One region of the Rhizobium sp. LjRoot30 genome, then DNA from elsewhere that is predicted to be linked to it. Evidence: predicted binding sites of a transcription regulator. Region 1 holds the regulator's gene; the other holds the start of a gene.
What was found. The regulator HrcA, encoded in region 1, represses chaperone genes, less so after heat shock. The targets are predictions, from matches to a motif close to GTTAGCACTCNCNNNNNGNGAGTGCTAAC.
Positions count from the first base shown of each region.

Region 2: groES (co-chaperone GroES) is a predicted target of HrcA. The motif match lies at 2,076-2,104, and genes of this name have one in related genera.

Region 1 is NZ_CAXUSG020000001.1:271,810-292,256, reverse strand. Features, by position in the region: gene rpoN (RNA polymerase factor sigma-54) at 1-1,417, shown strand, start outside; gene hpf (ribosome hibernation-promoting factor, HPF/YfiA family) at 1,646-2,221, shown strand; gene ptsN (PTS IIA-like nitrogen regulatory protein PtsN) at 2,301-2,765, shown strand; gene grpE (nucleotide exchange factor GrpE) at 2,908-3,531, opposite strand; gene hrcA (heat-inducible transcriptional repressor HrcA) at 3,642-4,730, opposite strand; gene ACSQ3I_RS01465 (GFA family protein) at 4,824-5,207, opposite strand; gene rph (ribonuclease PH) at 5,390-6,106, shown strand; gene ACSQ3I_RS01455 (VOC family protein) at 6,128-6,550, shown strand; gene rdgB (RdgB/HAM1 family non-canonical purine NTP pyrophosphatase) at 6,559-7,203, shown strand; gene hemW (radical SAM family heme chaperone HemW) at 7,193-8,389, shown strand; gene ACSQ3I_RS01440 (DMT family transporter) at 8,405-9,331, opposite strand; gene gcvA (transcriptional regulator GcvA) at 9,477-10,370, shown strand; gene ACSQ3I_RS01430 (class I SAM-dependent methyltransferase) at 10,490-11,221, shown strand; gene ACSQ3I_RS01425 (hypothetical protein) at 11,297-11,449, shown strand; gene dnaA (chromosomal replication initiator protein DnaA) at 11,439-12,977, opposite strand; gene rpsT (30S ribosomal protein S20) at 13,814-14,080, opposite strand; gene mutM (bifunctional DNA-formamidopyrimidine glycosylase/DNA-(apurinic or apyrimidinic site) lyase) at 14,284-15,174, opposite strand; gene ubiE (bifunctional demethylmenaquinone methyltransferase/2-methoxy-6-polyprenyl-1,4-benzoquinol methylase UbiE) at 15,324-16,100, shown strand; gene ubiB (2-polyprenylphenol 6-hydroxylase) at 16,149-17,720, shown strand; gene ACSQ3I_RS01395 (DUF1993 domain-containing protein) at 18,069-18,581, shown strand; gene ACSQ3I_RS01390 (LysR family transcriptional regulator) at 18,606-19,805, opposite strand; gene ACSQ3I_RS01385 (aromatic amino acid lyase) at 19,915-20,447, shown strand, end outside.
Region 2 is NZ_CAXUSG020000001.1:798,439-808,624, reverse strand. Features, by position in the region: gene ACSQ3I_RS03995 (TIGR01459 family HAD-type hydrolase) at 1-526, opposite strand, end outside; gene chrA (chromate efflux transporter) at 619-1,992, opposite strand; gene groES (co-chaperone GroES) at 2,164-2,457, shown strand; gene groL (chaperonin GroEL) at 2,525-4,165, shown strand; gene ACSQ3I_RS03975 (hypothetical protein) at 4,567-5,007, shown strand; gene ACSQ3I_RS03970 (glutathione binding-like protein) at 5,036-5,743, opposite strand; gene ACSQ3I_RS03965 (DoxX family protein) at 6,048-6,494, shown strand; gene hisG (ATP phosphoribosyltransferase) at 6,573-7,268, opposite strand; gene ACSQ3I_RS03955 (ATP phosphoribosyltransferase regulatory subunit) at 7,268-8,383, opposite strand; gene hisS (histidine--tRNA ligase) at 8,639-10,162, opposite strand.

The sequences.
Region 1 (20,447 bases):
CGATTTTGCGCCATCGGATGGTGAATTCGGCGGCACGCGGGACGATGACGGTCCTTTTTCCGGCGCCGACGAGCCCGCTGGTAGCGAACCGGCGGAACCGCGCGGCAGCGATCTGGCCTCCGACTGGTATGAAAGCGAACACACCGGCACGGCCGATCGGCTGAGCAGCCAGCTCGACACCAATTTCGACAGCGGTTTTTCCGACGAGGGCGTGGCGCCCCGCCCCGATGCCCCTGAACTGATGAGCCAGTGGAAGTCGATGCCCGGCAGCGAAGGCGGCGAAAGCGCCGACCTCGACGATTTTGTTGCCGGCCAGACGACGCTGCGGGATCATCTCAACCAGCAGATTCCCTTCACCCTGACCACGGCTGCCGACCAGCTGACCGCCCAAATCCTGATCGACCAGCTCGACGAAGCCGGTTACCTGCAGGCGGACCTGCGGGAGGTCGCCTTGCGGCTTGGCCGCAGTGTCGGCGACGTAGAGACGGTGCTGGAGGCGTTGCAGACCCTCGACCCTCCGGGCGTCTTTGCCCGCTCGCTTAGCGAATGCCTGGCCATCCAGCTGCGGCAGCGCGACCGGCTCGACCCGGCAATGGCGGCGCTGGTCGACAATCTCGAGCTTCTGGCCCGGCGCGATTTCCTGTCGCTGAAGCGCATCTGCGGCGTCGATGAAGAAGACCTGCTCGACATGTTGACCGAGATCCGCAAGCTCAACCCCAAGCCGGGCAGCAGCTTCGAAACCTCGGTTTCGGAAGCGATCGTGCCCGACGTGGTCGTGCGGGCAGCGGCAAACGGCAGCTGGCTGGTGGAACTCAATCCGGATACCTTGCCGCGTGTGCTCGTCAACCAGTCCTATTATGCCGAGGTCGCCAAACACAAGCATCGGCCGGGCGAAGACCATGCCTTCATGTCCGAATGCCTGCAGACCGCCAACTGGCTGACCCGCAGCCTCGACCAGCGGGCAAAAACCATCATGAAGGTGGCGACCGAGATCGTCCGCCAGCAGGACGCCTTCCTGGTCCACGGCGTCGACCAGCTTCGCCCGCTCAACCTCAAGACGGTGGCCGAGGCGATCAAGATGCACGAATCCACCGTCAGCCGTGTCACCTCGAACAAATACATGCTGACGCCGCGCGGCCTGTTCGAGCTCAAATATTTCTTCACCGTGTCGATCGGTTCGGCCGAGGGCGGCGATACCCATTCGGCCGAGGCCGTGCGCCACCGCATCCGCGCCCTGATCAACCAGGAAACGCCGGAGGCCGTGTTGTCCGACGACGACATCGTCGACCTGCTCAAGCAGGCCGGCATCGACCTGGCGCGGCGGACGGTGGCCAAGTATCGAGAGGCCATGAACATTCCCTCCTCCGTGCAGCGCCGGCGGGAAAAGCGCGCCCTTTCGAAGGTCTCCGCCTACTGAGACAACCTCCCCGATACCTTAAAAAACATTTAACGACCCTTGACTCCCAAGGCACCGGGCGCTAGAAGCGCGCCGCAATTGGAACAGGAAAACCTAGCTCCCGATCATTTCCCCACTTCACGGTTAAGTTTAGCGGCGCAAAACAATGTTCGCCGCGTGAAACGCTTGGATGAGCGAAGCCGTTGGCGTAAACTGGTACTCGCAAATCACGACAAGAAGGAAAATTCCATGAGTGTGCGTGTATCCGGGAAACATATGGAGATTGGTGAAACGTTCCGTTCGCGGATCGAGGACCACATCGGCGACGCCGTAACCAAATACTTCGACGGGGGGTATTCAAGTCAGGTTACAGTTGAAAAGTCCGGTTCGCGTTTTGCAGCGGATTGTAAGATCCACCTGGACAGCGGGGTCAACCTGCATGCCACGGGTGAAGCGAACGATCCGCAAGCAGCGTTTGACGGAGCAGCGCAGCGCATCGAGAAGCGTCTGCGGCGCTACAAGCGAAAGCTGAAAGACCATCATCATGCCGGAACCAACGGCAGTGGCATAGAAGTTGCATATACCGTCATGGATGCGATCCCTGACGAGCAGGAGGAAATTTCGGAGGATTATGCACCGACGATCGTCGCCGAAAGCAGCAAGTCGCTGAAGACGATGTCGGTCGCAAGCGCCGTCATGGCGCTCGATATGACGGATGAACCGGTCTTCATGTTCCGAAGCACCGGCAAGGAAGAACTGAACATCGTTTACCGTCGTCGAGACGGGAATATCGGCTGGATCGATGCCGCCAGTGTAAAGAGCTGAGATTGAAATAAGGGGGATGCCCGGTCGAACCGGCCGGGCATCCCGCCCCCTCTTTCTCGGCACATGAAGGACAAAGAGAATGGCGTTGGCAGACCTCCTGCGACAAGATGCGATTATTCCTGCCCTGAAGGTGAATTCCAAAAAGCAGCTGCTTCAGGAGCTGGCGGCTAGGGCCGCAAAGCTCACCGGACTGCCGGAACGGGAAATCTTCGACGTAATTTTGCAGCGTGAGCGTCTTGGCTCCACCGGCGTCGGTAACGGCATCGCCATCCCGCACGGCAAGCTGAACGCCATCCATTCGATCACCGGCATTTTCGCCCGGCTGGACCAGCCTGTCGATTTCGAGGCGCTGGACGACCAGCCCGTCGATCTCGTCTTCCTGCTGCTGGCGCCGGAAGGGGCGGGTGCGGACCATCTCAAGGCCCTGTCGCGGATCGCCCGCGTGCTGCGCGATCAGGATCTCGTCGCCAAGCTGCGCGCCACGGATTCCGCCTCGGCGATCTATGCTTTCCTCAACCAGGAAGAGACGTCCAACGCCGCCTGAGGCGCACGCTCCGGCCAGCGGAAGCCGGAGCCATCCTCATCGCCTGTAAACCGGTCCGCCATTCACTCGCATAAGAAACGCGACATGTGATCGCCGGGTTACCCGGCGGCAGGAGAGCCGATGGCTCTCCGCCGTTTCAACCTCAGGCGTCGCCTTCGTTGATGCTGGCCGTGCCCGGCTCCGACGGCTGGGCTTCCGCCTTGGCGCCGCCCTTGGCAACGCCGACCATGGCCGGGCGCAGAACGCGGTCGCCGATCGTGTAGCCGGCCTGCACCACCTGCACGACGGTGTTGTTCGGCACATCGGGATTGGGGATTTCGAACATCGCCTGATGGAAGTTCGGATCGAACTTCTGGCCTTCCGGCTCCAGCTTGCGCACGCCATGGCGCTCAAGGGCCGTGAGCATCGACCGTTCGGTCATGTCGACGCCTTCGATCAGGGCATTGAGGCCGCTTTCGGCTGCCGCCCGCTGGTCGGCGGGGATGGCATCGAGGGCGCGGCGCAGATTGTCCGAAACGCCGAGCATGTCGCGCGCAAAAGCGGTGACGGCATAGGCCTTGGCATCCTTCACGTCGCGTTCGGTGCGCCGGCGAAGGTTGTCCATCTCGGCGGCGAGGCGGAGGAATTTGTCGCGCAGGTCGGCATTTTCAGCCTTCAGCGCCTCGGTCGGATCGAAGGTGCCGTCTGCAGCCGCAGTTTCGGCGGGATCGGCCTCGTTGTGGTTCACAGCGGCGTCCGGGCCGTTCGTAGGGGTCTCGTCGGTCATGACGTATCTCCAGTCACTGTTTTGGGATTTGAGCCCGATATCGAGGTTTGGCGGGAAAAAATCAAGGGTTTACCCGAAGTTTCGACCGCGACTGCGCCCGTCCGTCGCCGCTACAGCAACGTCCGCGCCATGCGCCCGACAATCTGGGCGGTGTAATCGACCATTGGAACAATGCGCGAATAGTTGAGCCGCGTCGGGCCGATGACGCCGACGGCACCGACGATGCGGTCCTCGCCGTCCCGATAGGGCGCGACGATCAGCGACGAGCCGGAGAGCGAGAAGAGCTTGTTTTCCGAACCGATGAAGATGCGCACGCCCGGACCGCTTTCGGCGAGATTGAGGATCTCGATCAGGCTGTCCTTCTTCTCCAGGTCGTCGAACAGCATGCGCAGCCGGTCGATGTCTTCGGCACCGGCCACGCCTTCGAGCAGATTGGCGCGGCCGCGGACGATCAGCCGCGTCGGCTTGTCGTCGTCCTGGCCGCCCGACCACACCGCCAGGCCACGCTCGACCAGGTCCTGGGACAGGCTGTCCAGCTCCTGCCGCACTTCGTTCTTCAGGACCTGCAATTGCTTGCGCAGATCCGGCAGCGTCTGGCCGGTCATGTGGGCATTGAGGAAATTGGCGGCTTCGGTGAGTTGCGACGAGGTGACGCCGGCCGGCAGCTCGATGATGCGGTTTTCCACCTGGTCATGGTCGCCGACCAGCACCGCCAGCGCCTTGGTCGGCTCCAGCCGGATGAACTCGACGTGCTTGAGCACCTGATCCGACTTGGCGGTGACCACCAGGCCGGCGCCGCGGGACATGCCGGACAGCATGCGGCTTGCCTCGTTCATCAGGCCTTCCACGGTCTGACCGCGCTGCACTGGTCCCATCTGCCGGTCCATGCTGGCGCGGTCTTCCTGCGAGAGCGCGCTGACCTGCATGAAGGCATCGACGAAGAAACGCAGGCCCATCTGGGTGGGAAGCCGGCCGGCGCTGATATGGGGGGAATAGATCAGGCCGAGCTCTTCGAGATCGCCCATGACATTGCGCACGGAAGCCGGCGAGAGCGACATCGGCAGCAGGCGGGAAAGGCTGCGCGAGCCCAGCGGTTCGCCGTTTTCGAGATACTCCTCGACGATCCGCCGGAAGATTTCCCTTGAGCGATCGTCCAGCGCTGCGCTCACATCCCTGTCCGGCGTCTGCCCTAAACCCATATTTCCCGAAAAAACCGTATCGTTGATCCTGTAGGGAATATAGTCATGCCGACGCCGATCACAAAGGGAAATGTGAAGGATGCCGCATCGGCCTCAGATATGAGTCCCGGCTTTCCACCAGGCGGTTTCAGGCGGTTCGAACGAATGCGACAGCGGCTTCAGGCTCTCCGCCTCCTTGTTGTCGAAACTGCCGAGCACAAGGGCCACGACCGGTGCATCATCGATGGCGCCGAGGGTACTGCCGCAGCGCGGGCAAAAGGAGCGGCTGGAATAATCCGAAGACCGATAGACGCTGGGCGCCCCGCCCTCACCCACCCAGTCGACGGCTTCACTCGGAAACTCCACCCAATACAGCGTCAATCCGCCGGAATGGCGCTGACAAAAGTCGCAGGAGCAGCTGTGTGGATTGCCCGGCTGGCCTTTTGCGGAAAAACGGATATGGCCGCACAGGCAACCGCCCTCATGTGTTTCGCTCATCGTTCCTCCCGACAGTATGTGCAAACACACTGACGCTGGCATGCACGTCGTGCCGATTGCAAGGGCGATACCGTTATCTCGACGGACCTCCGAAGGCGGATTCCCTTCTGCGGCGGTGCCTTTTCCTTTGCAAAAAGCGCCGGCCAGCCGTAGAAGGCGTCTCACAACAGCAGGAGTTTCACATGCGGCCTTCAGGCAGAAAAACGGACCAGATGCGCAAGGTTTCCTTCGAGCGCGGTTTTTCCAAACATGCGGAGGGATCCTGTCTCGTCAAGTTCGGCGACACTCATGTGCTCTGCACCGCAAGCCTTGAGGACAAGACGCCGCCGTGGCTGCGCAACAGCGGCAAGGGCTGGGTGACGGCCGAATACGGTATGCTGCCGCGCGCCACCGGCGAACGCATGAAGCGCGAAGCCGCCACCGGCAAGCAGGGTGGCCGCACGCAGGAAATCCAGCGGCTGATCGGCCGCTCGCTGCGCGCCATCGTCGATCTCGAAGCGCTCGGCGAACGGCAGATCACCATCGATTGCGACGTCATCCAGGCCGACGGCGGCACCCGCACCGCCTCGATCACCGGCGCATGGATTGCCCTTCACGACTGCCTGAAATGGATGGAAGGCCGCAACATGGTCAAGGTCGAGCGTGTCCTCAAGGATCACGTCGCCGCCATTTCCTGCGGTATCTTCGCCAACCAGCCGGTCATCGACCTCGACTACCTGGAGGACTCGGCCGCCGAGACCGATGCCAACTTCGTCATGACCGGGGCCGGCGGCATCGTCGAGATCCAGGGCACGGCAGAAGGCAAGCCGTTTACCGAACAGGAATTTTCGACGCTGATGCAGCTTGCCCGCAACGGCATCGCCGAACTGGTGACGCTGCAGAAGCAAGCGGTAGCATAAGGAACGCACAGGCGAAGCGCCATGAGCCAGCCGTTGATCGAAGCCATGCTTGAGACCGCGCTTTACGCGGCGGATCTGGACGCGGCGGAACGGTTTTACGGCGGCATTCTCGGCCTTGAAAAAATTGCCCGCGTCGGCAACCGGCATGTGTTTTATCGTTGCGGCCCCGGCGTGTTGTTGATCTTCAACCCGCTGGAAACGGTAAAGCCGCCGGAAGACGGCGCCGCCTTGCCGGTGCCGCCGCACGGCACGAGCGGCGCGGGCCACGCCTGTTTCCGGTTGGCCAAGGAGAATTTTTCGGCAACGATAGTGGCGCTTGAAACCGCCGGCATCGCCATCGAAGCGGATTTCACCTGGCCGAATGGCGGCCGTTCCATCTATTTCCGCGACCCGGCCGGCAACAGCCTGGAATGCGCCGAGGCCCGTATCTGGGGAATCGAATAGGAAAGACCATGCGCAAGCTCGACACCAAGACCATCGTCGTCGCCAGCCACAATGCCGGCAAGATCCGCGAGATCGCCGACCTCATCGGCCCCTTCGGTTTTTCCGCCAAGTCGGCGGCAGAGTTGAAGTTCGAAGAGCCTGACGAGACCGGCACGACGTTCGAGGAAAATGCCGCCATCAAGGCGCTTGCCTCCGCCAAGGCCTCCGGCCTTCCGGCCCTCTCGGACGATTCCGGCATCGTCATCGATGCACTCGGCGGCGCACCGGGGGTCTATACGGCCAACTGGGCCGAGCGCGAGGATGGCAGCCGCGACTTCGCCATGGCGATGGAGAAGGTGGAGAAGGCGCTGCAGAAGGCCGGCGCCACCCATTTCGAAACCCGCACCGCCCGCTTCGTCAGCGTGCTCTGCCTCGCCTGGCCGGATGGCCATATCGAGCTGTTCCGCGGCGACGTGGAAGGCCATGTCGTCTGGCCACCGCGCGGCACGCAGGGGTTCGGTTACGATCCGGTGTTCCAGCCGGTCGGTTATGACACGACCTTCGGGGAAATGAGCGCCGAAGAGAAGCACGGCTGGAAGGCCGGCGATCCGCAAGCACTGTCGCACCGCGCCCGCGCTTTCAAAATGTTTGTCGAGACCTGCCTTGAAGCCTGATCATCCTTCCTTCGGTTATGGAGACCTGTTGCCCGATACCGGCGAGCCCGGTTTCGGGGTCTACGTGCATTGGCCCTTCTGTGCGGCCAAATGTCCCTACTGCGATTTCAACAGCCATGTGCGCCACCAGCCGGTGGACCAGCCGCGTTTTGCCGCCGCCTTCCTGCGTGAGATGGAGTGGATGCGCAAGCTCAGCGGCCCGAAGACGGTGACCAGCATCTTCCTCGGCGGCGGCACGCCGTCGCTGATGGCGCCGGAGACGGTGGAGGCCATCCTCGACGGCATCGCCCGCCACTGGCACGTGCCGGACGGCATCGAGATCACCATGGAGGCCAATCCCTCCAGCGTCGAGGCGACCCGCTTCCGTGGTTACCGTGCCGCCGGTGTCAACCGCGTGTCGCTTGGCGTGCAGGCGCTCAACGATGCCGACCTGAAATTCCTGGGCCGGTTGCACAATGTCGAGGACGCGCTGAAGGCGATCGGGCTGGCCCGCGACATCTTTCCGCGCATGTCCTTCGACCTGATCTATGCCCGGCCGCACCAGACGGTGGAGGCATGGGAGGCGGAGCTGCGGCAGGCGATCTCTTATGCCGTCGATCACCTGTCGCTCTACCAGCTGACGATCGAGGAAGGCACACCCTTCTTCGGGTTGCACAAGGCCGGGAAATTCATCGTGCCTGACGGCGACCAGTCGGCGCTGCTCTACGAGGCGACCCAGGAGATTACCGCTCGCGAAGGCCTGCCGGCCTACGAGGTGTCCAACCATGCCCGCCCCGGCGCCGAAAGCCGCCACAACCTGACCTACTGGCGTTACGGCGATTATGCCGGCATCGGCCCCGGCGCCCATGGCCGCCTGACGCGCGGCCGGGACAAGCTGGCAACCGCCACCGAGCGCCGGCCAGAGACCTGGGTGGAACAGGTTGAGAAAAATGGCCACGGCATGGTCGACGAAGAGCTGCTCGGATATGAAGAACAGGCCGATGAGCTGCTGCTCATGGGCCTGCGTCTGAAGGAAGGCGTCGATCTCGCCCGCTGGCAGCAGCTGTCGGGCCGCGATCCCGATCCGAACCGCGAACAGGCACTTCTCGATCACGGTTTTATCGAGCGACTGGGGAATTCGCGGCTGCGCTGCACCCCATCCGGCATGCTGATCCTCGATTCCGTCGTCGCCGATCTCGCCTGCTGAGGCACGACACCCGTCTCAAGACGATGCCGGACGGCGCTTCCAGAGCTGGGCGATACGCCCGTCGATGGCGGCAAGACCGACGGCAATCATCGCCATGCCGGCAAAATGTTTTGCCTGCAGCTGCTCGCCGAGAACCAGAGCACCGAGCAGGATAGCGCTCACGGGGATGAGAAAAGTCACCAGCATCAGGTTCGTGGCGCCGGCCGTCGCCAGGATCCGGAAGAACAGCACATAGGCGATGGCGGTCGACAGGAGGGCAAGGCCGAGCAGCGCCGCCAGCGTCTCCGTGCCGGGTGCGGCAAGCGTCCAGGGCTGATCGACAATCAGCGTCACCGGCAACAGCATGATTGCCGAGGCTGTGACCTGTCCGGCCGCCGGCAGCATCGGCGCCATACCCATGCGCTTGAACCGCCGGCCAAAAATGCCGGCAACGGAATAAGAAAGCGCGCCGCCGAGAACCGCAAGCTGGGCGAGCGTGTTGTCGCCGAGGCTTCCAAGCACGGCAGGCCCAATCATCAACGCCACGCCGGCAAACCCCGTCACCACCCCCACGAGCCGGCCGGCGGTCATCTTTTCGTCGTCGGTCAGGAGATGTGCGACGATAACGGCAAACAGTGGCGTCGTCGCATTGAGGATGGAGGCGAGGCCGCTGGCGATATGGGTCTGCCCCCAGACAATCAGCAGGAAGGGGATGATGTTGTTGAGCAGCCCCATGCCGAAGAAGGCAGCCCAGGACTTGCCGTCGCGCGGCATGCTCTGACCGCTCATGCGCAGGATCAGATGCAGTGCCAGGGCCGCAAGCGCCACGCGGGCCGTGACGATCGTGAAGGGCGGTAACGCCTTGACCAGGATGCCGTTGAACAGGAACGAGCCTCCCCAAAGGATGGAAAGCCCGACGAGCATCAGCCACTCGACCGTTCCCATGGGTTTTTGCTGCGACATGACGATCTCTCTTTCGATTTAGATTTTCTCGAAAATTCTATTGGCGATACGGCTTTGCAAAATGCCGATTTTTATGCATTATCTCGCCATTCCTATCGCCTGACAAAGGAGATATTCTCGCCCTATGATCGAGATTTTCTAAATCATGAGTGATCTTCTCCCCTCCCTGTCGTCGCTCCGCGCCTTCGAGGCCACGGCGCGGCATCTGAGCATGACGCTGGCCGCCGAAGAGCTGCGCGTCACACCGGGCGCCGTCAGCTTGCAGGTACGTGAGCTGGAGACCACGCTCGATATCCAGCTGTTCACCCGCCGGCCGCGCAGCCTGTCGCTGACGGTGGAGGGTGCCGACTATTTCGCCACACTGCGCACCGCCTTCCGGCTGGTGCGGGAAGCGACGGCTGCGGTGCGGGCGCGCGCCCGTGGTTCGGTGTTGACGGTGACCTGCACCGCCAGCTTCGCGATGCAATGGCTGGTGCCCCGTATCGGCCGCTTCGAGGCGCAACATCCGGGGATTGACGTCAGGATCAGCCCCTCCTACCGGATCATGGATTTTGCCCGCGACGGCATCGACATCGCTGTCCGCCATGGCCTCGGTGCTTATGAAGGCCTCGTCAGCCAGCGCCTGATCGATGACGACATGATCCCCGTGGCGACACCGGCCGTGGTCGCCCGACTTGGCCCTTCACCGTCGGCGGAAGGATTGGCCGGCGCGACGCTGATCCACGACGTCTATCGCCGCGACTGGGAACTCTGGCTCGAAGCGGCGGGTGTCGAACCGGTGCTGGCGGCGCATGGGCCGATATTCGGCGATGGCAACGGGGCCGTGGATGCCGCCAAGGCCGGCCTGGGTTTTGCGCTGGTCCGCCGTTCCTTCATCGAAAGGGAACTGGCGGAAGGGCAGCTTGCCGCCCCTTTCCCCCTCGGCCTGGCCAGCCGCCTTGCCTATCATCTCGTCTATCCGCCAACAGCGCTCGAACGGCCTGCCGTTGCCGCCTTCCAGCGCTGGCTGCTGGCGGAAGCAGCGGGCACGGCTTCCTAGAGCAGTTCCAGCAAAAGCGCGCCGCAATTTTGCGTTCGAAATTTTGTAAAAACAAAAGCTTGGAATATTTTCGCGCTTCAAAGAAAGCGAAAATGATCTGAAGGCGAAGGGGCGTTCTCATGGAAACCATCTACACCGATCCGGCGTTGACGGCGCTCTACGACACCCTGAACCCTGCAGGCGAAGACACCGACTTCTATCTCCGCTGCGCCAGATCCGGCGACCACATCCTCGATGTCGGCTGCGGAACAGGCCTGACAGCCCTTCATCTTGCCCGACACGGATATTCGGTGACCGGTGTCGAGCCGGCTGCCGCCATGCTCGCCATAGCCCGGCAGAACGACGTCGGCAGGCAGGTCGGCTGGGTACAGGCGGATGCACGCACGCTCGACCTGGCGGACCGCTTCGATCTCGCCATCATGACGGGCCATGTGTTCCAGGTCTTTTCCGCTGACGAGGCGCGCGCCGTCCTGGAAGGCGTTTTCCGGCACCTGCGAGACGGAGGCCGCCTCGTTTTCGACAGCCGCAACCCGCTGCACCGCGCCTGGGAAACATGGACGCCGCAGCTTTCGGCCAGACGGGTCCATGTCGACGGATTTGGTATCGTGGAGGTTTACCACGCAGTCACGGCCGTGGAAGGCGAATGGGTTTCGTTTGTCAGCGAGCACCGTTTTCTCGACACCGGTGCGCTCAAGAGCAGCCGAAGCCGCCTGCGCTTTCCCGCTGCATCGGAAATCGAAGCGGTCCTGTCGGAAGCGGGTTTTACCGGCATTGAACTCTATGGCAACTGGCTTGGGGGTCAATGGACGCCCGACAGCGCCGAAATCATCGCCTGCGCCCGCAAATCCTGACAGGTCGTCTTCTGGGGCGATACCAGCAAAAGCGCGTAGCGGTTTTTGCGTGCGGAATTGTTTGGAAACAAAGAGATGGAACGTTTGCGCGCTTCGGGAAAAGGCAAAAATCTGCAGCCACCACAAATCCCGTTGCGGCAGACCGAGGGAAAAATCATCAAAAAGGCAAAAAATTGCCGGACAGCCGCGGTCGAACCGTCGCTGTCCGGCAAGAGTTTTACTCGTTGATCAGCCGCTTCAGCAGCTCGATCTCATGGCTCAGCTTGGTATCGCCGGAGATCAGTTCCTCGATCTTGCGCACCGCGTGCAGCACGGTGGTGTGATCGCGACCGCCAAAACGGCGACCTATTTCCGGGAAGGACCGCGGCGTCAGCGTCTTCGACAGATACATGGCGATCTGGCGCGGCTTGACGATCACGCGCGTCCGGCGGTTCGAGACCAGTTCCTGGCGCGAAACATTGTAGTGTCGGGCCACGATGCGCTGGATATCCTCGATGCGCACCCGCTTCGGCTCGGAGCCGACGAGATGGGCGAGCAGTTCGTCGACCCGGTCGATCGACAGGTTGGGTTCGAAGGAGCGGCGGAAGATCAGCTGGTTGAAGGCGCCTTCCAGTTCGCGGCCGCTGGCAGTGATGTTGCGAGCGACGTGCGAAATGATGTCGCCGGGAATGTCGATCGACGGATCGTCCTTGCGGGCGGACTGCAGGCGCTGCGTCAGCATTTCCAGCCGCATGTCATAATCGGGAACGTCGAGTTCGATCGCCACGCCGCCCTGCAGGCGCGAACGGACGCGCGGATCGAGCGATTCCAGCTCCCAGGGCGCACGGTCAGCGGCCACGACGACCTGCTTGGCGCTGTCGAGCAGCATGTTGAGCAGATGGCAGAACTCGTGCTGGATCATCTTGCCCTGCAGGAACTGCATGTCGTCGATGATCAGGAGATCGATGTTGCGCAACGAGTCCTTCAGCGTCAGCGCGTCATTGTCGCGGATGGCGGTGGCGAAGCGCCACATGAAATATTCCGCCGTCAGATAGACGACACGCGGCAGCCGGGGGCTGTTGACCGCGGCATTGGCGATAGCCTGCAGCAGATGTGTCTTGCCGAGGCCGACCGTCGAATGAATGAACAGCGGATTGAAGCGCACCGCGCCTGCACCGGCTTCGGCGATGGTCTTGGCGGCGGCGAGCGCCACACGGTTCGAGGAGCCTTCCACGAAGGACTCGAAGGTGTAGCGGGAGTCGAGCGGCGAGCCGAACAGCGGGCTCGGGGCCGATGCCGGGCGCTGCGGCACGGCGCCAGCGCTGGCGGCAACCTGGCCGATGCTCTGCGGCACGCTGCGGCGCGGCTGCGCCTGCACCGGCTCGGCGACGGACTGGCTTTCCTCTGCGGCGGGACGGACGCTACGGGTCGCCGTGCGCACCAGGATTTCCACCTTGAGGATTTCCGGGTCTTCCGCCTGGAAGATGCCGGTGATGAGATCGATGTAGCGGTTGTTGATCCAGGATTTGAGGAACGTCGTCGGCACCGTCAGCCGCACGACACTCTTGGAAACGGAATGCAGCTTGAGCCGCGCAAACCAGCTTGCATAGACGTCCTGACCGACCTGAGCCTTCAATCGGGCACTGAATCGATCGAACAGTGCGTTATAGGTCATACCGGTTTTATCCTCCGCCACCTCGGAGCATACCGTATCGAACGGCTTCGGTGCCTTGTCCCCGTCTCCAAGGACACCGGTCGTCATCATATTCACTTGCATTGTCGCCGCCTTCCAAATTCTCGTTGTCGGGCGAAACTGTCCCGCTCGCCCGAGCCTTATTCTTTTCCCCGGTCCGCGCCCCGCTGGCCCGCGCCGGTCATATCACGTTAAGTTGGGTCACCGGGCCAATCCGGCAACACCGACCTAAGGAACCGGCCTTGCCGTTCCTCCTGCGAGTTCGCCCGCTTCCATTCGATCCTCGCCCTCGTCGTTGAGGCTCGAATGTCTTTCATGCCCTCCCTAATCACTCAAAACGTCAGAGGACGCAAAGCCGCAAAACGACCCGCTCGGTATCGTCACCGATACCGTTAAATTCCTGTCAACTATTTGAAGAGACGGCGTAGAACACACCGCTTCCCAGGAGACAAAACCATCCTTCCGCCTGTTCAGCGTCTAACGAGCCAACATTGTGAAGGTGGTGTCCGCGCCCCCTGTTGAGAGGCATTTAGGCAGGATCATATGCCGAGATCAATGATGAATTTTACGCAAAATTAATGGGCGGCCATTGACTCGCGAGCCGCGATTTGGGTGTCACAAAGGCCTTCATCAAGAATCGCTTTTGAATCAAGGAGATTCAAAAAAGGCCCATTTAAAGCTGCGGGAAAAACAAAAAAAATAAAAAATCGCTTGACTCAAAGCCGGGCCCAACTGCCGCAAGGGGAGTTGTATAACCACAGCACAACCTCCAGCAAGCCGTTGAAAATAAAAGACTTTTTATGTCACGCCAGTGACATGCGGCTGTCTTGGAAAATTAACCACGCCGTGGCGAGAGGCCAGAATCCGAAAAGCCCGGTCGCGAGACCGGGCTTATCATTTCACGTCATATTTGACGAAAATTAGACCGACAGAGCCTTAACGCGGCTCGCCAGACGGGACACCTTGCGGGAAGCAGTGTTCCGATGCAGCACACCCTTGGTGGCAGCGCGGGCCAGTTCCGGCTGGGCGGCCTTGAGGGCTTCCTGGGCCAGGGCCAGATCGCCGGAAGCGATGGCTTCCTCAACCTTGCGGACGAAGCTGCGGACGCGCGAGCGGCGGTTCTTGTTGATTGCAGTGCGGCGAGCGATCTTGCGGGTCGCCTTCTTCGCCGAAGTAGTATTGGCCATGGATGCCTCTCTTCGAATTCAAACCAAACTCCGCCATCGCCGCGCCGGTCGTTGCGACCTTTCGTATCAGCCATGCGGGGAGCATTTGTGGAAGGCCGTCCAAGGCTTTCCGAACTGTGGGCGGGCATATAGCTCGAAAGCCGGGCGACGTCAACGCGCAATTTTCAAGAAAGCCCCGGGAACGGCGCATTCTTGCAGCCGGCCTAGTGCTGGCACCGGTCGCAATAGAAGGAAGACCGGCCCGCCTGGACGATGCGCTCCACCGTGCCGGCGCAACCGGGCGTGCTGCAGGCGGTGCCCGCGCGATCGTAGACGGAGAAGGAATGCTGGAAATATCCGAGCGATCCATCCGTCTGGATATGGTCGCGCAACGACGATCCGCCGGCGGCGATCGCATCGGCGATGACATCGCGGATGGCGGTCGTCAAAGCCAGAAGCTCGGGTTTCGGTCCGCCATCTGCCGCCACCAGCGTGCCGGCGGCGCGCTGCGGTTTCAGGTGCGAGCGCCAGAGCGCCTCGCAGACATAGATGTTGCCGAGGCCGGCGATGTTCTTCTGGTCGAGCAGCGCGCCCTTCAGCGGCTGGGTCTTGCCCTCGAAACGGCGGGAGAGATAGTCGGCATCGAGACTGTTGCCCGTCGGTTCCGGCCCGAGATCGCGGAAGGCGGCATAGGTGTCGAGATCCGTCCGCGCCATCAGCTCCATGAAGCCGAAACGGCGCGGGTCGTTATAGATGACGCGCGAGGCGCGCCCCTCCGTCTCCAGATGGAAGATGACGTGATCGTGTTTTTCGTCTTTCGAGCGCGGATGATGGAAATCGCCGGGTATATCGGCGGCAGCCCCCTCCTCGATGCGGAAGGAGCCGGACATGCCGAGATGGGCAATGATCGTCAGGCCGTTGGCGAGATCGATCAGCAGGTATTTTGCCCTCCGGCCGAGCGAGACGATCGTCTGGCCGTACACCTTGGCAGAAAAATCCACCGGAAAGGGAAACCGCAGGTCACCGCGCCGGAGTTCCAGCCGGATGATGCGTGCCCCCTCCATGACCGGCGCCAGGCCGCGGCGGACTGTCTCTACCTCTGGCAATTCCGGCATAGCGTTCCCAACTTCCTGTTCCAACCCGTGGCAATGTGGTCTATAGACCTGCGCGATCTGCCGCAGGCTCTTTCGAGCGCAGAGATAGTGCGGCGGCGGCGTTTTTGCTATCGTTTTTCGACGATGGCCCTGCAAGATGGAGTGACCCGATGACTGAAAGCCGCACCTCTGCCGACGGCGGCATGTCCACCTCCTACGGTTTTCGCGATGTTTCCGAAGGCGAGAAGCAGGGTCTGGTCAACGAGGTCTTCCACAAGGTTGCCAAACGCTACGACATCATGAACGACGTCATGTCGGCCGGCCTGCACCGGGTCTGGAAGGACGGCATGGTCGCGGCACTCAACCCGCGCAAGGATGCTTCCTACAAGGTGCTCGACGTTGCCGGCGGCACCGGCGATATCGCCTTCCGCATCGTCGAAGCCTCCAACCGGCTGGCGCAGGCCACCGTGCTCGACATCAACGGTTCCATGCTCGGTGTCGGCGCCGAACGCGCCGCCAAGAAGAAGCTTTCCAACAACCTGACCTTCGTCGAGGCTAATGCCGAGGACCTGCCGTTCGAAGCCAACACCTTCGACGCCTATACGATCGCCTTCGGTATCCGCAACGTGCCGCATATCGACGTGGCGCTGAAGGAAGCCTACCGCGTGCTGAAGCGCGGCGGACGACTGCTGGTGCTGGAGTTTTCGGAAGTCGACATGCCGCTGCTCGACAAGGTCTATGACCAATGGTCGTTCAAGGCGATCCCGCAATTCGGCAAGATGATCACCGGCGAGGCCGAACCCTATCAATATCTGGTGGAATCGATCCGCAAATTCCCGAACCAGCAGGATTTTGCCGCGATGATCCGAGAGGCCGGTTTTTCGCGCGTTTCCTTCACCAATTATACCGGCGGCATTGCCGCGCTGCACTCCGGCTGGAAGCTCTGACGGCATGGCCAGAACACGTTTGATGCCGATAACGGGCGGTCCGGCGCGATGAGCACGTTCGGAGCCTATTTCCGCCTCGCCCGCGTCGGCTGGGTTCTGGTGCGCGAGGGCGTGGTTTCGGCCTTACCCTCCGAAGGCATGCCGCCGATGGCCGTGCTGGTCAAATCGGTCGCCGGGCTGCTCGCCCGCAAGCGCCCCTCCGAGGAGCGCAGCGACCGGCTGGCGCGTGCCGTCGAGCGGCTCGGGCCATCCTACGTCAAGATGGGGCAGTTCCTCGCGACGCGGCCCGATGTCGTCGGCGCCGACTTCGCCGACGATCTGGCCGGCCTGCAGGACCGCATGGCCTTCTTCCCGGTCGCAGCTGCAAAAGCATCCGTCGAAGGCTCGCTCGGCCGGCCGGTCGAGGAGCTTTACAGCCATTTCGGCGATCCGATCGCCGCAGCCTCCATCGCCCAGGTGCATCCGGGCGAAGTGGAGACGCCGGACGGCAGACGCAAGGTGGCGATCAAGGTGATCCGCCCCGGCGTGCGCCAGCGTTTCGGCCACGATATCGAGGTCATGTATCTGGTGGCGCGGGTGCAGGAGACGTTCATTCCATCGTCCCGACGTCTGCGGCCGCTGGAGGTTACCCGCACGCTGGAGCAGACCACCAAGGTGGAGATGGACCTGCGGCTGGAGGCGGCCGCCCTTTCCGAAATCGCGGAAAACACCGCCAAAGACCCCGGCTTCCGTGTGCCAAAAGTCGATTGGGAGCGCACCGGCCGCGATGTCGTTACCATGGAGTGGATCGACGGCATCAAGATGTCGAATGTCGAGGCGCTGAAGGCCGCCGGACACGATCTGAACCTCATCGCCGACCGGCTGATCCAGTCCTTCCTGCGCCATACGCTGCGCGACGGTTTTTTCCATGCCGACATGCATCCCGGCAATCTGTTCGTCGATGCGGCCGGTGATATCGTCGCCGTCGACATGGGCATCGTCGGGCGGCTCGGCAAGAAGGAGCGCCGTTTCCTGGCCGAAATCCTCTACGGCTTCATCACCCGCGATTACCTGCGGGTTGCCGAAGTGCATTTCGAAGCCGGCTATGTACCGGGGCATCACGACGTCGCGAGCTTTGCCCAGGCGATCCGCGCCATCGGTGAGCCGATCCACGGCCAGCCGGCGGAAACTATCTCCATGGGCAAGCTGCTCACCCTGCTCTTCGAAGTCACCGAACTCTTCGACATGGAGACGCGGCCGGAACTGGTGATGCTGCAGAAGACCATGGTGGTGGTCGAAGGTGTCGCGCGCATCCTCAATCCGCGCTTCAACATGTGGAAGGCGTCGGAACCCGTCGTCGGCGACTGGATCCGCACCAATCTCGGCCCCCAGCGCGTTCTGACCGACATGCGCGACGGGTTGAAGGCGGCGCTCAAGCTGGCGGAAGCAGCCCCCGAAATCGTCGCCAAGACCGAGAAATTTTCGCGCGAGATCACCGCGATGAGCGAAAATGGCCTGCGCTTCGACCCGGCGACGGCCGAGGCCATCGGCAAGTCGGAAGCCCGGCATGGCCGCTCCGGGCGCGTGGCGCTGTGGCTGATCGCGCTCACCTTGCTCTACGTCGCCTGGCAGGTGACGTAAGGCCCCGGCGACATCTCCTCTTCCCCTTCTCCCCAGCGGAGAGAAGGTGGCCCGAAGGGTCGGATGAGGGGGGAAACACAGCAGGACTTTCCCTCGTGGCGCCCCCTCATCCCGCTGCCGCGACCTTCTCCCCGCGGGGGAGAAGGGGCAAGCGGCACCCTCTCATGCCATCTCCGATCACCCTGCTCCCCATCGGGTGACCCCCACCAAAGAAAATCCCCCTGGGATGACGGATTACGACGTGCTGGCCATCGCGGAACGGTGCGGCGCTTCCTATATGCACGCCGTCGGTCACCAGGCAGCAGGCTTGGCCACCGGCACGTCAACAGCGGCCCAAAAGGAAGCCTCATGTCCATTTCCGTCTACGATCTCACCGTGCCGCTGTTCCAGCGCGGCCTCGACGTTCTCTCGCACTATCTCGACAAGATCGAAGCCTACGCTGAGGAAAACGGCGTGGACGCCAACGAATTGTTGAGTGCGCGGCTGGCGCCGGACATGAACCCCTTTACCTCGCAGATCCAGCGTGTCACCGATACGTCCAAGAACGCCATCGGCCGCCTCTCCGGCCAGGAAGCGCCGCGCTTCGAGGACAACGAAACCACTATTGCCGAACTTCGAGCGCGGCTGGCCAAGGCGCAGGCCTACTTCGCCACCGTGACGCCGGAGAGCCTGGATGGCAGCGACAGCCGCGAGATCACCGTGCCGCTCGGCCGATCCGCGACCAAGGTGATGTCCGGCAAGGACTATCTGACGAAATTCGTTTTCCCGAATTTTTATTTCCACATCACCACAGCCCACGGTATTTTGCGCGCCCGCGGCCTGCCCGTCGGCAAGATGGATTATCTCGGCCCGATCGCCTGATCCCGTCTGCCCGGCCCTTGGCGCTCAGGCCCGGATGAGGGACAGGAGTTCCATCACCTGCCGCTGAAGGCCCTGCCCTGTGCGAACCTTCGGCCAGGCGATCCACAGCGGCAGGCTGTGGGAAGGATGCAGGCTGACCTGCTTGAGTTCTCCGCTCATCGCCGCCAGGGAAACGCTCGGCAGGATGGACAGGAAGCCGTGCCGGCCGACGAGTTTCAGGATCACCGGGATGGAGTCGACCTCGACGATTTCCAGCCGGCGGCCGCTGCCGCGACCGAGAAGTTCCTCCAGCACCGGATCGATCTTCTGCCTGAGCCCGCTGCGCAGGCTGGGGATCGCCACGGGGTGGCGAAACAACAAGGACGTCAGCGACACCGGATCATCGAGCCGGACGCCGTCCATCTCCTCTGCCCTGCCGACGAGCGCCAGCGGCGAGGCTGAGAGCAGGCGGCCATCGAGATCGTCCGGCAGGGTTTCGACATCAAGCAGGACGATGTCGAACAGGCCGCGCCGCAGGCTGTTCAGCAGTTCCTCGGCGATCATCGAAGAAATGAACACCGGCTGGCGCGGGTGGGCGCGGCGCCAGCCGGCGGCAAGATCGGCGAGGAAATCGGCAATCTGGCTGTCCGGCCCGAGCGGGATGACCGAGCCGATGCGCACCACCGTCTCGGTGCGCCGGAAGCGTTCGTCTGCCGCATTGGTCAGGTCGTGCCAGAGCCGTTCAATGCGCCGGATGAGTTCGACGGCACGCTCGCCCGCCTTGGTCGGCACCGCCCCGCTACGGCCGCGCTCCAGCACCGCATACCCCAGCACCGCCTCGACATGGGCGATCTGCCGCGTCAGCTGTGGTTGGCCAAGCCCGAGTTCGCGCGCCGCGGCGCGAATGCTGCCGATGCGTGCCACATGCAGCAGGCGGATCAGCGCGTCGAAACTCAGCATCTTGCCGGCAAGGGCTGCGATGCCGGGCACCGGGCGACCATCGGCGAGAAACAGATCTCCCGCCAGGCTGCTCAGCTCCTGCAGCCGCGGCAGCAGGCGGCCGCCCTCCAGCGTCAGCATCAGCGACGAACCGGTTTTCTGCACCAATGGCATGGCCAGCTCGGCCTCCGCCCGCCGGATGGCCGCCGCCACCGAAGCCGGCGGACGCGACAGGGCGCGTGCCGCGGCACGCACGCTCTTCAGCTCCAGTACGATCGTTGTTGCAAGCAGCGTCGCCGTGTCCATGATCAAGCTTTCGCCTTGGTTTTGTTGCCACATCGTCCGTTCATGATTTGGGATATCCCACAGTCGGGGATGTTTGAATAGTGTTTGCGAAGCAGGAGACGACCGACGCATGACAGGCCCCCATTCCATCATCGAACTCACCGGCCAGCCGCTGGGCTTTGCAGAGCTTATGGAGATCGGTGCCGGACGCGTCTTGCCCGTCGCTTCGCCCGCCGGCATGGCCCGCGTCGAGATGGCGAGAGGCGTTCTGGAAGCCGCCATTGCCAATGGCGTCCCGGTTTACGGCGCCACGACCGGCGTCGGAGCGATGAAGGACGTCGAATGGTCGCCCGACGAACTCGACACCTTCAATCTCGGCCTGGTGCGAGCCCATCATTTCGGCACCGGCGCACCTTTTCCCTGTTCGGTGGTGCGCAATGCCATGGCGATCCGTGTCAACACGGCGCTCACCGGTTATGTCGGTTGCTCGACGGATCTGGTGGAGGCCTATCTCAGCCTGCTCGCCGCCGATGTCATCCCGGTGGTACGTCGCACCGGCTCGATCGGTTGCGCCGATATCGGCCTGATGGGTCAGATCGGCGCGGTGTTGACCGGTGTCGGCGAAGCACGCTTCCGCGGGGAGCGGATGTCGGCCGAAGCTGC
Region 2 (10,186 bases), 520 kb from region 1:
CGCAGTAGATCATCTTCGTGCCGCGTTCGACCACCAGGTCGGGATTGGCGCAGATCATCGGCAGGTTGCGGGCCTGCAGCGCCGCCAGCATGTCGCGGTAGTCGTCGGGGCTTTCCTCTTCGTCGCGGAACAGGCCGGAACAGAGAATGATCTCAGCCTCCTCGCTGTCGACGCGGGTGACGTCGAGCCCTTCCAGCAGCGGCAGGTCGCGCTCCGGCCCAAGCAGGAAGACCTTCTTCGGCCCCTGACGGGCGATCAGCTCGCGGGTGACGTCGCCGGAGGTGACGATCCGGTCGTAGGTTTCCTCGCCGACGCCGATCGCCTTGAACTGCGACACGACACCGGCGGAAGGCCGCGGAGAATTGGTGATCAGCACGACGGTGACACCGGAGCGCCGCGCCGCCAGCAGTGCCTCGCAGGCGAGCGGAAACGGATCGATGCCATTGTGCACCACGCCCCAGACATCGCAGAGGACCACATCATATTGCTCGATGATGTCCTGCAGACTGTGGATGCGTTCGGCCATGCGAAACCCCGGCTTTCTTCGAAATCAAGGGGTGACATCGCAAAGGAACAGCACGATGGCAAGGAAATTTACTGCAGTGCTTCCAAAAACCTTCAAAGCGCCGCCCGGACGATCCAGCCGGCGACTGCGGCGACCGCCAGCACCGGCGCCACACCGAGGCGGAAGCGCAACACCAGCACGGCGGAAAGAAGCGACAGGGCCAGCGCCGCCCAATCGATACTCGCCCACACCGGCCAGGGCAGCGAGGCGAGCGGTGCCTGCCCGCCATCGCCCGGAGAGGATAGAAGCGTCAGCCGCCCGACTTCGCCGAACAGCACGTGCAGGCCAAACCAGAGCGCCAGATTGAGGATGACGCCGGTGACAGCGGCGGTGATCGCCGACAGCGCATTGGCGACGATGCGGTTTTTGCGCAAGCGCTCGACATAGGGCGCCCCGACGAAGATGAAAAGAAAGCTTGGCGCAAAGGTGGCCCAGGCTGCAAGCGTGCCACCGACAAGACCCGCCAGCACCGGATCCAGGCCGAACGGATTGCGGAACGCGGCGATGAAGCCGACAAAACAGAGCACCAGCACCAGCGGTCCCGGCGTCGTTTCGGCCAGCGCCAGGCCGTCCAGCATCTCGCCGGGGCTGAGCCAGCCGTAATGGCCGGACGCCATCTGCGCCACATAACTCAACACGGCGTAGGCACCGCCGAACGTTACGATTGCCATCTGCGAGAAGAAGCCGAACAGCGACGAAAAGACATTGTCTGTGTTGCCCGCCGTCAATCCGAAGATCAGCAGAAGCGGCGCCTGCCAGACGAGCAGCCAGGCGATGAGCGTCAAAAGCGTCCTGCGCAGCGACGTCGGCGGGCCGGACAGCATGTCGCCTTCAGCGGGCACGGCGGAAAAAGCGGCGAACCGCCCAGCGATCAGGCCGGCCACGGCGGCAGCCAGGATCACCACCGGAAACGGGATATTGAAGACGAACAGCGCCAGGAAGGAGAGACCACAGATCGCATAGTGAAGGCGATGTTTCAGCGCCCGCTTGCCGACGCGGATCACCGCCTCGATGACGATGGCCAGCACGGCGGCCTTGAGACCGAAGAACAATCCCTGCAGCCAGCCGGCCTCATGAAAGACGGCATAGGCGGCGGAGAGGCCGAGAATGACCAAAAGCCCCGGCAGGATGAATAGCAAACCCGCTGCCAGCCCACCGCGGGTGCGGTGCAGGAGCCAGCCAACATAGGTGGCAAGCTGCTGCGCCTCCGGGCCGGGCAGCAACATGCAATAGTTCAGCGCATGCAGGAAACGCTCCTCCGAGATCCAGCGTTTTTCATCGACAAGCGTGCGATGCATGAGGGCGATCTGACCCGCGGGACCGCCAAAGCTCAGGAGCCCGATGCGGGCAAAAACCGCAACCATGTCCCCGAAAGAGGGAGCCTGCGGTGGTTCAAGGACAAGATCTTTTTCGATTCGATGGTTCATGCCGTATTGCTAACCATATTTTCTGAAAGTTTTTAGAAGGCGCGTCCTTGACTCGTTTGGCGCCGCTCCTTATCTCAAACGTCGCTGGCACTCAGCAAAGAGGAGTGCTAACAGCCATCCGCGCGGATCGCCTCGCTATCCGCAGAAGTCATTTGATCGAGGGATTAGACAATGACAACCAATTTCCGTCCGCTGCACGACCGCGTCGTCGTTCGTCGCGTTGAATCTGAAGCCAAGACCAAGGGCGGCATCATCATTCCGGATACCGCCAAGGAAAAGCCGCAGGAAGGCGAAATCGTCGCCGTCGGCTCCGGCGCCCGTGACGAGTCCGGCAAGGTCGTTCCGCTTGATGTCAAGGCCGGCGACCGCGTCCTGTTCGGCAAGTGGTCCGGCACCGAAGTCAAGCTCAACGGCGAAGACCTTCTGATCATGAAGGAAGCCGACATCATGGGCATCATCGGCTGATCAGGCCGACCGTTCCATCAGTCTCAACAAACCACCAAGAAGCCATTGTGGCTCGGGAGTTTTGAAAATGGCAGCTAAAGAAGTAAAATTCGGCCGCAGCGCGCGCGAAAAGATGCTGCGCGGCGTGGACGTTCTCGCTGACGCAGTCAAGGTAACGCTCGGCCCGAAGGGTCGTAACGTTGTTATCGACAAGTCCTTCGGCGCTCCGCGCATCACCAAGGACGGCGTTTCCGTCGCCAAGGAAATCGAACTGGAAGACAAGTTCGAGAACATGGGCGCCCAGATGGTCCGCGAAGTCGCTTCGAAGACCAACGACATCGCCGGCGACGGCACCACGACCGCAACCGTTCTTGCCCAGGCCATCGTTCGCGAAGGCAACAAGGCCGTTGCAGCCGGCATGAACCCGATGGACCTGAAGCGCGGCATCGATCTCGCCGTTGCCGAAGTCGTCAAGGATCTCCAGGCCAAGGCCAAGAAGATCTCCACGTCGGAAGAAGTTGCCCAGGTTGGCACGATCTCCGCAAACGGCGACAAGCAGGTCGGTCTCGACATCGCTGAAGCCATGCAGAAGGTCGGCAACGAAGGCGTCATCACGGTTGAAGAAGCCAAGACCGCCGAAACCGAACTCGAAGTCGTCGAAGGCATGCAGTTCGACCGCGGCTACCTGTCGCCCTACTTCGTCACCAACGCTGAAAAGATGGTTGCCGACCTCGAAGACGCCTTCATTCTCCTCCACGAGAAGAAGCTCTCGAACCTGCAGGCCATGCTTCCGGTTCTCGAAGCCGTCGTCCAGACCGGCAAGCCGCTCCTCATCATCGCTGAAGACGTCGAAGGCGAAGCTCTTGCTACGCTCGTCGTCAACAAGCTGCGTGGCGGCCTGAAGATCGCTGCCGTCAAGGCTCCGGGCTTCGGCGATCGCCGCAAGGCCATGCTCGAAGACATCGCCATCCTGACGGGCGGCACTGTCATCTCCGAAGACCTCGGCATCAAGCTCGAAAATGTCACCCTCGACATGCTCGGCCGTTCCAAGAAGGTCTCGATCTCCAAGGAAAACACGACGATCGTTGACGGTGCCGGTGCCAAGTCGGACATCGAAGGCCGCGTCGCGCAGATCAAGGCCCAGATCGAAGAAACCTCTTCCGACTACGACCGCGAAAAGCTGCAGGAACGTCTTGCCAAGCTCGCTGGCGGCGTTGCCGTCATCCGCGTCGGCGGCTCGACGGAAGTCGAAGTCAAGGAAAAGAAGGACCGCATCGACGACGCTCTCAACGCGACGCGCGCTGCCGTTCAGGAAGGCATCGTACCGGGCGGCGGTATCGCCCTGCTGCGTTCCTCCACGAAGATCACTGCCAAGGGCGAGAACGACGACCAGGAAGCTGGCGTCAACATCGTTCGCCGCGCTCTGCAGGCCCTGGTTCGCCAGATCGCCGACAACGCCGGTGACGAAGCTTCGATCGTTGTTGGCAAGGTTCTCGACAAGAACGAAGACAACTTCGGCTACAACGCCCAGACCGGCGAATATGGCGACATGATCGCCATGGGTATCGTCGACCCGGTCAAGGTCGTTCGTACCGCCCTGCAGAACGCTGCTTCGGTTGCTTCGCTGCTGATCACGACGGAAGCCATGATCGCCGAACTGCCGAAGAAGGATGCTCCTGGCGGCATGCCGGGCGGCATGGGCGGCATGGGCGGCATGGACATGATGTAAGACTTTATGTCTTGCATCTGAGCCATCCGGTTCAGTTCGGAAGGGGCGGTCTTCGGATCGCCCCTTTCTCTTTTTGGGCAGACCCTTCGCCGTTGCGCGCTGCTTTTTTCGGCAACTCCGCCGCGTGCAAAAAAACGTTGCCGTTTACACAAAAGAAACTATAAGTGCTGCCTCGAATGCAGAGGGTTGAGCGTGGAGGAGCATTGCCATCGCCCTGCGATGCGTAGCCGCGCATCGACATGTCCAGCCTTTCTTTTATGCAAAGCTTACTTGACCGAACACAACGGGATCGAAGTCGATCCTCGTCTGTTTTTACGAAATCTATCGTCACGCGTTATTTGGATCGAAGTGTAATGCCAAGCATGCGCAGGCATGCTTTATTTTCGGACTGGGGAATACTTTTGTTCAAGATTGCCAGGACCAATATTGCCACGCCTTTTACGCAGGACTCCCCAGAGGAGGCGAATCATGAACTTCTCAGACAGCTCTGCATCAGCGAAGACTGGACGGCTGATTTGGAAAGCGGCATCGTCTCCCTCGGCCCTCATTCCATGGCGATGCACGGAGTCAGCCAGTCCGAATGCGGCCTGCTGAACCTGCTGCGCTGCTACGAAACGCATGACCAGCTGCGGATCCTGGAGCTTTTCGAACAGGCAGCGACGAATTCTTCGTCCTTCTGCTACTCCAGCACCATCCAGCCGAAATCAGCGCTCCGTCAACCGGTATTCTGCATCGGCGAGTCGGCCGGACTCGATGGGCGACAATCGGGACGCTTCATCGGGGTTTTCCTCTATCCCCGCTTCAAGCTCGATCCACGCGTCCATCTCGTCGGCCACCAGTAACGGCTGGCGGCCGACGGTATCGGAAAGGTCACCCTTTCGAGGGAACCTTCCAACCCTTCTCGCTGGCCGGGCGGGCATAGGCACGCGCTACCCAGTCCATGACGGCCGGGAATTTCTCCAGTTCGAGCACATCCTTGCCGCCGTAGAAGACATCGACGCCGCGCACCCAGGGGAAGGTCGCGATATCGGCAATCGTGTATTCGTCACCCATGATCCACTGGCGGGATGACAGGCGCTCTTCCAGCACGCCAAGCAGGCGCTTGGCCTCGTCGCGGTAACGCTCGACCGGATAGGAATTGTTGGCGACCTTGGCGGCGGCATATTTGAAGAAGTGGCCGAACTGGCCAAACATCGGCCCGACGCCACCCATCTGGAACATCACCCAGGCAATCGTCTCATAGCGGCCGGCGGCGTCGGCCGGGATCAGCTTGCCGGTCTTTTCGGCGAGATAGATGAGGATCGCGCCGGATTCGAACAGCCCGATCGGTTTGCCATCCGGGCCATTGGGATCGATGATCGCCGGAATGCGGCCATTGGGATTGAGCGAGACGAATTCCGGCGACTTCTGGTCGACGGTATCGAACGAAATCAGATGCGCCTCATAGGGCAGCCCCAGCTCTTCCAACGCGATGGAAATCTTCACGCCATTCGGCGTCGCCAGCGAATAGAGCTGGATGACATCCGGATTTTGGGCGGGCCAGCGGCTGGTGATGGGGAAGTTGGACAAATCGGCCATTCGGTTCTCCTGGGTCTGATAGTTTCTACATATCGCCCACCCGACCGCGGCGGAAGAGGTCGCCTGATCGATTTAACGTGAGCGACAAGACGGGAAAACCGGCGGGCGACAATTGATATCCGTCATATCGCGGAGAATGATGGCGGGCGCGGAAACATGCCGCCTGCCGGGAGATTGTCATCAAATTGTGAACGATATGTCCCGGTTCGTTTATCTATCAAAGACGACTGAAAGCAGGCACATAAGAGCCATGAAATTCAACCGACGGTCCTGACCAGACAGGGCCGATCAACAGGAGCCAAAAATGTCCAGTCCCAACAGTGCACTCATTCTTCTCGCCCGCGTTCTGCTTTCCTTCATGTTCATCTATGCCGGTTTCGGCAAGCTCGCCGATCCGAGCGGTACGGCCGGCATGATCGCCGGCGCCGGCATGCCGGCGGCAAACGTCCTGGCTTACCTCGCCGGCCTCTTCGAACTCGTCACCGGCCTTGCCGTGCTCGTCGGTTTCCAGACCCGTATCGTCGGCTGGCTGCTCGCCCTGTTCTGCGTGTTCACCGGCCTGGCCTTCCACAGCGCCGCCATCAACGTTCCTGATTTCCCGGCCGCCGCCAACGGCTGGCTGACCGCCCTGAACCAGATCATGCTGATGAAGAATTTCACGCTGGCCGGCGCCTACATCCTGCTCGCCACGGTCGGCGCAGGCGCCTACTCGATCGATGCGCGCCGCGGCGGTGCCGCCGTCCACGCCTGATAACGATCCCCTGCCCCCAAGACGAGAAACCCGCCGGTTTAGACCGGCGGGTTTTTTGTCGCCATTCTTTAGATCGGCTCAGAGCGCGCCGCGGATCGCCTCGATGATCCGGCTTATGCGCGGATCGCCCTCATGGGCCGGTTTCCGCGCCCGCACCAGGCAGGCCTCGGATTTGAGGATGACGCCGTCCGGCAGAACCTTCAGGTGGTTGGCGCGGAGCGTCGAACCGGTGGAGGTGATGTCGACGATGATATCGGCCGAACCGGAGGCCGGTGCGCCTTCCGTTGCGCCCAGGCTTTCGACGATGCGATAGAGCTGGATGCCATGGCTGCCGGAGAAGAATTGCTGGGTCAGCCGCCAGTATTTCGTGGCGATCGCCAGGCGCCGGCCATGCCGGGCACGGAAATCGGCGGCGACATCGCCGAGGTCGGCCATGCTGTCGACATCGAGCCAAATTTCCGGCACGGCGACGACGACATCCGCATGGCCGAAACCGAGCCGGGCGGCGATCTCCATGCGCCGGTCGGCCTCGGCAAGCTCTTCACGCACCAGATCTTCGCCGGTAACGCCGAAATCGACGCTGCCATTGCCGATCTCGCGGGAGATTTCAGACGCGGAGAGGAAGGCGATCTCGATATCGTCCCAGCCCTCGACACGGCCGCGATAGGAGCGCTCGTTGCCGACGGCGACGATCGGCAGGCCGGCACGTTCGAAGATCGCCGCCGAATCCTCTTTCATCCGCCCCTTGGACGGCAAGGCGATGGTGATGGTCATCAGCGCGCCCTCGCTTGTTCGATGCGGTCCAGCCACAGGGAGAAGCCGACCGCCGGTATGTCCTCGCGTGCGCCAAGCAGTGTCAGCAACCGGTCGAAACGGCCGCCGCCGGCAAGCACCGCGCCATCGCCTGCCCGCGTCACTTCGAAGACCAGGCCGGTGTAATAATCAAGCGGCCGGCCGAAGGCGGCGCGGTAGGTGATGCGGGAAAGATCGATGCCGAGATCGGTCAGCGCCGCCACCCGCTCCTCGAAGCCGGCGAGCGCGCCTTTCAGCGAAAAACCGGCCGCGTCGGCAAAACCGGCAAGCGCTGCTGAGGCCTCGGCAAGCGGCAGTTCCAGCGACAGGAATTCGCGCAGCAACAGCAGCGCCGCGCCGTCCAGCCTTGTTTCGGCAAGCGACAGCTTTTCCTTAAGCCTCGCAGCAATCTCGCGCGGCGAGCGGCTGGCATTGGTGGAATAGCCGGTTTCCTGCATGGTGCGGTCGATGTGCGCGATCAGCGCCGCCTCGTCCCCGCCCAGCAGGGTGGCGATATCAGGCGCAAACCCGGTGACCGGCTGCGGCGAGGCAAGCCGCAGCAGGATCTGCTCGATCTGCGCCGTATTGCCAAAAGCCTGGATCAGGCGCTTCTGCCAGCCGCCGGGAAGGCCGAGCGCCCGCACCACCGCCTCGAACACCGCCTGGTCGCCAAGCGTCACGGCAAGCGGGCGGCCGGGCAGCAGGCCGGCGATGATCTGGACGGCATCGTTGATGGCACGCGCATCCGCAGCGGCAATGGCGGTTTCGCCGAGATCCTCGATACCCGACTGGTAGAATTCGTTTTCGCCATCGCGCCGCTGGCGGAACACTTCGCCGAGATAACAATAGCGCCGCGGCGTGCCGGTGGCGCTTTCGATATGGCGCAGGCAGACAGGGATGGTGAATTCCGGCCGGAGGCACAGGCTTTCGCCGGTTTCGCTTTCGGTGAGGAAGATGCGGCGGCGCAGATCCTCGCCCGCCATGTCGAGGAAGGGGGCGGCCGGCTGGATCACCGGCGTATCGATGCGCAACGCGCCGCGGGCGGCAAAATCGTCGAGCAGTTTTGCCGCGAAGTCCGGCATGTTGATCAGCGGCATCGGGTTTCTCCTCCTGCGCTACCGGATAGCGCCATCTTCTCCCCAGCGGGGAGAAGATGCCCGAAGGGCAGATGAGGGGGCGAGCGGCGCAAGCCGCGAACGGCCGGAGCGCAGGCGACGGACGAGTGAAATGCAACGAGAGCCGTTTGCAGCACCGGCGCCCCCCTCATCCGGCGCTGCGCGCCACCTTCTCCCCGCCGGGGAGAAGAGGGAGCAAGCCGTGAAGGCATGATGTCGGCCGACACCCGGAAAGCCTCAAGCATTGCGAGCCGCCTGTGCCCTGTCCTCGGCCTGGGCTGCCAGGATCTCCAGAACCTTGGCGACCAGATCCGCTTCCGGCACCGTTTCCTGCGCCACGCGGGCTTCGCGCCAGGCGGCATTGTCCTCGATCTCGCCGGAGAGGCGCTTGCCTTCGATCAGGTCCTTGATCTGCACGACACCCTCGGCGCGTTCATCGCCGCCCTGGATGATGGCAACGGGCGAACCGCGGCGGTCGGCATATTTCAGCTGGTTGCCGAATTTCTTCCAGTTGCCCTGGTACATCTCGGCGCGGACGCCGGCGGCACGCAGCGCCTGCGTGAAACGCTGGTAACGGCCCATGCTCTCGACATCGCCATCCATGACGGTGACGAGGACTGGGGCGATCACCTCGTCCTGGCCGAGCTTGCCGAGATTTTTGAGCGCCGTCATCAGCCGCGAGACGCCGATGGAGAAACCGGTGGCCGGCACCGGCTGGCCCATGAAGCGCGAGACGAGGCCATCATACCGCCCGCCACCGCCGACGGAGCCGAAGACGACCTTTTCGCCTTTTTCGTTGGTGACGTCGAACAGCAGCTCTGCCTCGTAGACCGGGCCGGTGTAATATTCGAGACCGCGCACGACGGAAGGATCGATCTTGATCCGGTCAGAGCGGTAACCGGCACTGGTGACCAGGCCGCCGATGAGGTTCAGTTCCTCGACACCTTCACCACCCTTCGACGTGCCGGCGACGAGTTCGGCCAGTTCGGCAGCGCTTTCGGCATAATCCTTGATGCCGACGAAGAACAGCACCTTGCGGATCTGCTCGGCATCGAGGCCGGCACCCTTGGTGAAGTCGCCGGATTCGTCCTTGCGGCCCGGTCCGAGCAACAGCGTCACGCCTTCCGGGCCGAACTTGTCGAGCTTGTCGATGGCGCGCAAAACGTTGAGCCGCTGGGCAGCCTTGTCGTCACCGCCGAGGCCGATGGCTTCGAGAACGCCGTCAAGCACCTTGCGGTTGTTCACCCGGATGACATAGTCGCCGCGCTTGATGCCGAGCGCTTCCATGGTATCGGCCATCATCATGCACATTTCCGCATCCGACTGCACGCCGGGCGCGCCAACACTGTCGGCGTCGAACTGCATGAATTGGCGGAAGCGGCCCGGACCCGGCTTCTCGTTGCGGAAGACGTAACCGGCGCGATAGGTGCGGTAGGGAAGCTGGATCTCGTTGAAATTTTCGGCGACATGACGGGCGAGCGGCGCCGTCAGGTCGTAGCGCAAGCTCATCCACTGCTCGTCATCGTCCTGCAGCGAGAAGACGCCTTCGTTCGGGCGGTCGCTGTCGGGCAGGAATTTTCCGAGCGCATCCGTGTATTCGAACAGCGGTGTTTCGACCGGATCGAAACCGTAACGTTCGTAGACCTCGCGGATCTTCGCGGTCATCTCGTTGACGGCGCGGATATCGGCGGCGGAACGGTCGACAAAACCCCGGGGCAGACGGGCTTTCAGCTTTTGCGGTTTCTTCGACTTGTCGTTCATGATGCAGGTCCATTCGTCGCCAAT